Regions from separate parts of the Acetobacterium wieringae genome, predicted to be linked through region 2. Evidence: riboswitches for the same ligand, from Rfam matches in the RefSeq annotation. Region 2 holds a riboswitch; the other holds the start of a gene.
The links. Region 2 has a riboswitch for thiamine pyrophosphate ahead of thiC (phosphomethylpyrimidine synthase ThiC). Riboswitches for the same ligand answer to the same signal wherever they lie in the genome.
Positions count from the first base shown of each region.

Region 1: linked by a shared signal. The riboswitch ahead of thiM (hydroxyethylthiazole kinase) and the one ahead of thiC (phosphomethylpyrimidine synthase ThiC) in region 2 are both predicted to bind thiamine pyrophosphate.

Region 1 covers NZ_CP097897.1:3,308,153-3,312,030, reverse strand. Annotated here, with positions in the region: gene rsxE (electron transport complex subunit RsxE) at 1-60, shown strand, start outside; gene CHL1_RS16295 (electron transport complex protein RnfA) at 60-638, shown strand; gene rnfB (RnfABCDGE type electron transport complex subunit B) at 652-1,461, shown strand; TPP riboswitch at 1,697-1,808, shown strand; gene thiM (hydroxyethylthiazole kinase) at 1,893-2,717, shown strand; gene thiE (thiamine phosphate synthase) at 2,704-3,342, shown strand; gene CHL1_RS16275 (HAD family hydrolase) at 3,339-3,878, shown strand, end outside.
Region 2 covers NZ_CP097897.1:141,698-145,575, forward strand. Annotated here, with positions in the region: gene CHL1_RS00710 (hypothetical protein) at 1-42, opposite strand, end outside; gene thiC (phosphomethylpyrimidine synthase ThiC) at 165-1,457, opposite strand; TPP riboswitch at 1,565-1,661, opposite strand; gene CHL1_RS00720 (putative bifunctional diguanylate cyclase/phosphodiesterase) at 1,752-3,536, opposite strand; gene CHL1_RS00725 (HD domain-containing phosphohydrolase) at 3,845-3,878, shown strand, end outside.

The DNA of each region.
Region 1 (3,878 bases), 540 kb from region 2:
GGTTTTAAAATGCTGACTGAATATATGGAGAAAGCAGAAACAAAAAAGGGTGACCGATAATGGAATACGTTACTTTATTTATTAGTGCGGTAATTGTTAATAATTTTGTCTTAACAAAATTTCTGGGATTATGTATCTTTTTTGGCGTCTCAAAAAACTTAAGTGCGTCGATTGGGATGGGGATGGCGGTCACTTCGGTAATGACGCTGAGTTCAATGCTGGCCTGGGTGGTATACAATTTTGTGCTGGTACCACTGAATCTGACCTTTATGACAACAGCGGTGTTTGTCTTGCTGATTGCCAGCTTTGTTCAGTTGCTGGAAATGGTTATTAAAAAACAGGCACCAGCCCTTTATAATATGTGGGGCATTTATCTTCTCCTGATTGCTACCAACTGCGTTGTTTTGGCGGTGCCGCTGCTTAATGCCGAATCCAGTTTTTCGTTCTTAAAAAGTGTAGTTTATGCGGTGGGTTCGGGCCTGGGTTTTGCGCTGGCGATTATTTTAATGGCCAGCTTAAGAGAAAAACTGCGGCTGGCCGATGTCCCCAAACCACTGGAAGGACTGGGCATTGCCTTTATTCTGGCGGGGATGCTGGCCCTGGCGTTTACCGGTTTTTCCGGGATGATCACATTGTAGAGGAGTGACAGAGATGGAAACAGCATTATTAGTTGTCATTGTGATGTCTGCAATCGGATTGATTTTCGGTCTGATTCTGGCATTTGCCGACAAAAAATTCTCAATTGAGGTGAATCCGCTGATTCACATTGTCGATGACATTTTGCCCAAAGGTCAGTGTGGTAGCTGCGGTTATGCTGGCTGTCTGGCTTATGCCGAGGCCGTGGTGTTAAACCCGGAGGTGACCCCCAATTTATGTATCCCCGGGAAAAAGCCAGTGGCTGATTTGGTGGCGGAATTAACCGGAAAGTCGGCGCCGGAAATTGAACCGCAGATTGCCCAGGTGCGCTGTAAAAATACCATTACCCATGCCATCAAAAAATACAATTATGCTGGGGTGGAAGATTGCATTGCCGCCAGCCTGATTCAGGGCGGACCCAAGGGCTGCAAATATGGGTGCGTTGGTTTCGGGACCTGTGTTCATAGTTGCCCTTTTGGGGCGATGACCATGGGTACAGATCATCTGCCGTTGGTGGATGAAAAGAAGTGTACCGGTTGTGGCAAGTGTGCCACTGTTTGTCCCAAGGCGATTATTCATATGACGGCTATTGGGGCTCCGGTGGCGGTGCTCTGTAATTCCCGGGACAAGGGCGTAATAGCCCGTAAACTGTGTTCGGTGGATTGTCTGGGCTGTGGACTGTGTACAAAAAGCTGTCTGTACGATGCCATCACAGTTGAAAATAATCTGGCGGTGGTTGATCCGAAAATTTGTCTGGAAAAATGCAGCAATCCAACCTGTCTGGAAAAATGTCCAACCGGAGCAATTTTTGATTTGAGAAAGTAAAAAGTTGCAAAAAAAACAGCCGGTCCGAATGACCGTGCTGTTTTTTTATATTAGGAATGAAAAGAAAAAGAGGAGATGTTTATCTCTTGTGTTTATCTTAGGCCTTGAACCTTTAGCCAAACTTTGAAAGAGGTTAAGTTTAAGTTAAATTAAGAATTGAATGGCCGATTCAAACAGTCAAATCAAACGGGAACCCCGTTGACAAAAATCTGGTGATATGATAACCTTTATCACAATTAAAGAGTTGGGGAGCTTATGCATTTAGGCTGAGAGGAAGCAAATCGCTGTTTCGACCCATGCACCTGATACGGATAATGCCGGCGTAGGGAAATTATGTCAAGCTGCTGTGCATTCGTGTACAGTTTTTTTTGTTTAAATCAGGAGTGTCACGATCAGGAAAGAGAATTTTATTAGTGGAAAGAGGTAAGCTTATGTTAAGAAAAATCCTGGAAAATGTCAGGAATCAGCCGCCGCTGGTTCATTCCATCACCAACTATGTGACCGTGAATGACTGCGCCAACATCGTGTTGGCCTGCGGAGGGGCTCCGATTATGGCTGACGATATCAATGAGGTCGAAGAAATTATTGCCATTTGCAATGCCCTGGTCATTAATATCGGCACCCTTAACGAACGGACGGTGGCATCAATGATTAAGGCTGGGAAAGAAGCCAACCGTCTCGGTCGGCCGGTAATTCTCGATCCGGTCGGTGCCGGGGCTTCGACACTGCGAACAGAGACCGTCTTTAAGCTGTTAAAGGAAGTGCAGTTTAGCGTGATCCGGGGCAATGTCTCGGAAATCAAAACCATCGCTTCAGGCAGTGGCAGAACCAAAGGGGTCGATGCCGATATCAGCGATGCCATCACTGAAGATAATCTGGACGGGATGGTTGCTTTTGCCAAAGCCCTCAGCCAAAAAACCGGGGCGGTTATTGCCATCACCGGCGCCATCGACATTGTCGCCGACAGCCAGAAAGCCCTGTTGATTCGCAACGGTCACCCGATGATGTCCCGGATTACCGGCACCGGCTGTATGCTGACCACGGTGATTGGCAGTTATTGTGGCGCCAATCCCGATGATCTGCTGCTGGCTACCGCCGCTGCCGTCAGTTGCATGGGCCTGTGCGGTGAGCTGGCCTTTGCCAGGGTTGCGGCTGAGCAGGCCGGAACGGCATCCTTCCGTACCTACCTGATTGACGCCATGAGCCGAATGGATGCTCAAACATTAGCAGGAGGAATCAAGATTGAAACTCGATAAGCAAGCAATGTTGCTTTATGCGGTTACTGACCGCAGTTGGCTGGGTGATCAAACCCTGGTGGAGCAGGTGGAAGAAACCTTAAAAGGTGGGGCCACTTTTATTCAGTTGCGGGAAAAGGAGCTGGAAATTGAGGACTTTATCCGGGAAGCCCGGGCCATTAAAAAACTGACCGATGCCTACAAAGTTCCCTTTGTTATTAATGATGCCGTTGAGGTGGCTCTGGCAGTGGATGCCGATGGGGTACATGTTGGTCAGGACGATATGGATGCCAGAGAGCTTCGAAAACGGATCGGGGATAAAATCATCGGTGTTTCGGCGGATACGGTGGAGCTGGCATTAAAAGCCGAAGCCGATGGTGCCGACTATATCGGGGTTGGGGCCATCTATGCCACGGATACCAAAGCCGATGCCACGGTGGTGGCTTTTGAAACGATTGCGGCGATCTGTCAGGCAGTATCGATTCCGGTGGTGGCCATCGGCGGGCTTAACGAAACCAATATTCATTGCTTAGCAGGCATGGGAGTGGACGGGGTTGCCCTGGTATCGGCGATTTTTTCAAAAGCCGATATTCGCAAAGCAACCCGGAAACTTCGACAATTATCTGAGGCGATGACCAGGGCATGAATCCGATAAGTATAAACACGGAGGGGATCATCTTTGATCTGGACGGTACCTTGATTGACTCGATGTCAGCCTGGGAAAACATTGGCAGTGATTTTTTAAGAAAACACGGGATTGCTCCCCCGGATGATTTAAATGAGACCATCAAAACCATGAGTTTTGCTGAATCGGCCCGGTATTTTATTGAAGTTTATGGGATCGCCATGACCGAAGAACAGGTGGGGGATGAAATTAATGGGATGATCCGGGATAATTATGCCAGACACATCGAACTAAAACCCTTTGTCCGGGAAGTGCTTAATCGGTATTTTAATCAGGGCATCAAAATGGGAATTTTAACCGCTACACACAAGTCCTTGACAGAACTAATTTTAGAGCGCTTTGGTCTGCTGGATCATTTTGATTTTATTCTGACGTCCGGGATGACTGGTTTACCCAAAAGTCAGCCGGAGATTTACCATCGGGCGGTGTCCCAGCTACAAATACCGGCCCAGCAGATTACCATTTTTGAAGATGCCCTGTATTGTATCCGGGCTGCC
Region 2 (3,878 bases):
GCTTTGGCTGGCCATTGTAACGTTTGAACTTTCGATTTTCATAAATCCACCTCCATGTTTTTACGAAATGATTACGCCAGAAATAGACGCAATCCGCTAACATGGATATCGGCTGATTAAGAAAAAAGATAAGCTGAAATTGATCAAAAAACGAATAAAGTTGATTAATTCTCAGCGTGCAGGGACACGGTTTGACCATCCAGAATCATATTGGTGGTGCGCACGGCACACATTTTCCCGCACATCGAACAGCTGTGTTTTTCTTCGGTGGGGGTGCTCTCATAATAGGCCTGGGCTTTTTCGCCATCGATGGCCAGCGCAAACATGGTTTCCCAGTCAATCTGGCGCCGGGCATCGGACATTTTATTATCCCAGTCCCGGGCCTGGGGAATGCCTTTGGCAATGTCGGCGGCATGAGCGGCAATCTTGGTTGCGATGATGCCGTCCTTGACGTCATTGATATCGGGCAACCGTAAATGTTCGGCTGGCGTCACATAACAAAGAAAATCGGCGCCGTTGGCCGCAGCGATGGCACCGCCAATGGCGGCGGTAATATGATCATAGCCTGGAGCCACATCGGTGACCAGCGGACCGAGGACATAGAAGGGGGCATTGTGACACAGCCTTTTTTGAATAACCATATTGGCGGCAATCTCGTTGATGCCCATATGGCCCGGGCCTTCAACCATTACCTGAACGTCTTTAGCCCAGGCCCGTTTGGTCAGATGACCCAGTTCAATCAGTTCGCTGAGCTGGGAAGCATCAGAGCTGTCGTCAATACAGCCCGGGCGCAGGGCATCCCCCAAGCTGATGGTGACATCAAACTCCCGGAGGATTTCTAAAAACTCGTCGTAATATTCATAAAAGGGATTTTCGTTGCCGGTCATTTCCATCCAGGCAAAGATCAGTGAGCCACCCCGGGAGACAATATTGGTGCGTCGACCCGACCGCTTAAAGGCTTCCACCGCCCGCTTATTGATTCCGGCGTGGATGGTCATAAAGTCCACCCCTTCTTCGGCGTGGGCCCGAACCACCCGCATGAAATCCTGGGCGGTAATCGCCTGCAGATCTTTTTCCAGGTAGCCGATGGCATCATACATCGGAACCGTACCGATCATTGCCGGCGACAGTTCAAGCAGCTGCTTTCTAAAGGTATTGGTTTTTCCATAATTACTTAAATCCATAATCGCTTCGGCCCCAAATTTCAGGGATAGTTTGACCTTTTCCAGCTCCAGACTATAATCGTTACAATCCCCCGAGACCCCCAGGTTGACATTGATTTTGGTTTTCAGACCAGTACCGATGCCTTCCGGCGAAAGCGAATGATGTCGGACATTGGCCGGGATGGCAACCTGGCCACAGGCGACCAAAGCCATCAGTTTGGTCACATCAAGGCCTTCTTTTTGGGCCACGGTTTTCATTTCCGGGGTGATAATCCCCTTTTTTGCCGCCTCCATTTGGGTTTGGTAATTTTTCACAAGCGTTTCCTTTCTGATTTAAAATCTGGGGTAATAAAAAAGTGCCTTCCACAATAGGAAAGCACCAAACGTACGTATTAGAAATTAAGCTAAAACGCCTTGCCTCCCTACGTTAGTATTAACTAACAGGTTCAAAGGGTCAGGTTTTAACCTTCTCAACAATAAGTCCCCCCGCAAAAAATATTTAATTGTCAGCATTATATCATGGAAAATGAAAATGTCAAGATCAAAGACCGATCGGGTAGTTTGCGAAACAAATGAAAAACCCGGGGACTATACCGGCAGCGTTTCCAATAACTGCGAAAAGCCAGGATCATCCAGGGGGTCACTCCACCAAGGCCCCTGAAGATAATCGCATTGGTATTGCTGCAAATAGTCAACCTGGGCATGGGTGTGCACACCTTTAGCAAAAACGGCAAGATTCAATTGGTGGCCCAATAAAACCATGGCAGCAAGAGGATGGTTAGTGCCGTTACCACCATCAATGGCATCGACATAGCTTTGGGCAAGTTTAATCGTATCAATGGGAAATGTCTGAAGTTCATTGACATAGGCCATGGTTTCGCCAAAATCATCCAGTGCAATAAGAATACCAGCTGAACGGAGTTCATTGATCACCTCGGACAGTTGCGGGGAGGCAGCCAGAAACGTTGATTCACGGATTTCAAATTCCAGGTTGCTGCCGATCATACCAGCTTTGGCTAGGGTCGTTTTTACCATCGGAACAAAGCCCGGATCGAGAATTTCAACATCAGAAATATTAATTGACATAATCAGCGGCGCAGTGTAAATTTTTTTAAATTTTTGGTATCTTTCGCAGGCTTCATCAAGAATCCACTGTCCCAACAATGGCATCAGACCATTGTTTTCGGCAATTGGCAAAAAAACCTCGGGACTGACGTTACCAAGGACAGCAGAGTTCCACTGCGGCAGAACGTCAAAGCCCCGCAATTGCTTGGAGTCAGAAGTGAATTGAGGTTGAAAGACCAGATAAAATTCATTGTTTTCCAGAGCCAGGTTGAAGTAATGGTCGTAATCCAGCTTCGCAGATGGTGCAGCGCTTTTTGGATGATTAAAAAATTCGATGCCAGCGGTCTTGTGGATTTTTGCCCGGTACATAGCGTGATCGGCGGATTTTAAAAGTTCGGCAGAGGTACTGCCATCTTCTGGGTAGCGTGACAAACCAAAGCTGGCCCGGATTGGTAGGGGCTTATTTTCAATGATCAGATCATCGATGAGTTGTTGTCGTAGATTTTCAATATAGGCATAAAGGGCATCATCAGTCAGGGGGCGTTTAATAATTAAGGCAAACTCATCACCACCCAATCGACCCAGCATGTCATCGCCATGGATGGCATCCTTTAATTTGGCAGAAACCGCCTGGAGCAATAAGTCTCCCACATGGTGCCCTAAAGTGTCATTGACTTGCTTGAAGTCATCCAGATCGATAAAGGCAAGGGCAAAATGAAGATCAGGTTCCTCAATCGAGGTGATCAGTTGATCGATTCGACTGATCAGCATTTTACGGTTCGGTAGCTCGGTGAGCATGTCAATAAAGGCCATATGGCTTAATTTTTCTTCATTCGCTTTAATAATTTGATTGTAGGCTGTCAGCAGATCGTTCTGTTCAGCCATTTTTTGATTTTTAACGGTAATCTCATCGATTTTCCGATGATAATTGATAATGAACAAATAAATAATAGAGATGATGAATATGGTGGAGATGGGAATGATAATCATCGGTTTGCCATGCATAGCCGGTTGATTCAAGCCGGAGATAGTAAGGCTGAGAATCAGAAGCAGGTTTAATAGGACGGATAGGATATAACCCCATTTTTTTATCCGAATCGTTAGAAAGATTGAAATAAAAACTTGAATTTGCGAAAGAATAACGCCGATATCGGCAACGGTCTTTAATTGAGAATCCAGAAAGCCGAGTATGATAAAAAATGCAGTACAAAATGCGGCAGTAATCCATTGGATGATTACATTACCTGAAAGGTAGGCTTCAGTATCAAAGATGCGGCTAATGGGACCGGACTTCTTTTTTTCTGACATAAGGGATACTCCTTTCTGAGAGGGGATCGGATTAAATATTATGGTTAAAATAATAAATAGGGTCTGTCATTTTTGTTTAATTATTGATATGATAGGATAAGATCGACACGTTATTTCAATTATAATACCCCTGACGGATTGAGGCAATCAGAGAACGAGGAAGAATATAGCTGAAATAATTAATAGCAGCAGCCGAAGGGATTAATAAATTGAAACGGATTTATTCTAAAATAATTTAGATCTGTCAATGATATGAAAACGATCGACAAATAAAAATAGGTCATGGAAGAAGACCGAGATGGTGTCAGATGAAATTGAAATACAAAATAATTATAATCGCCC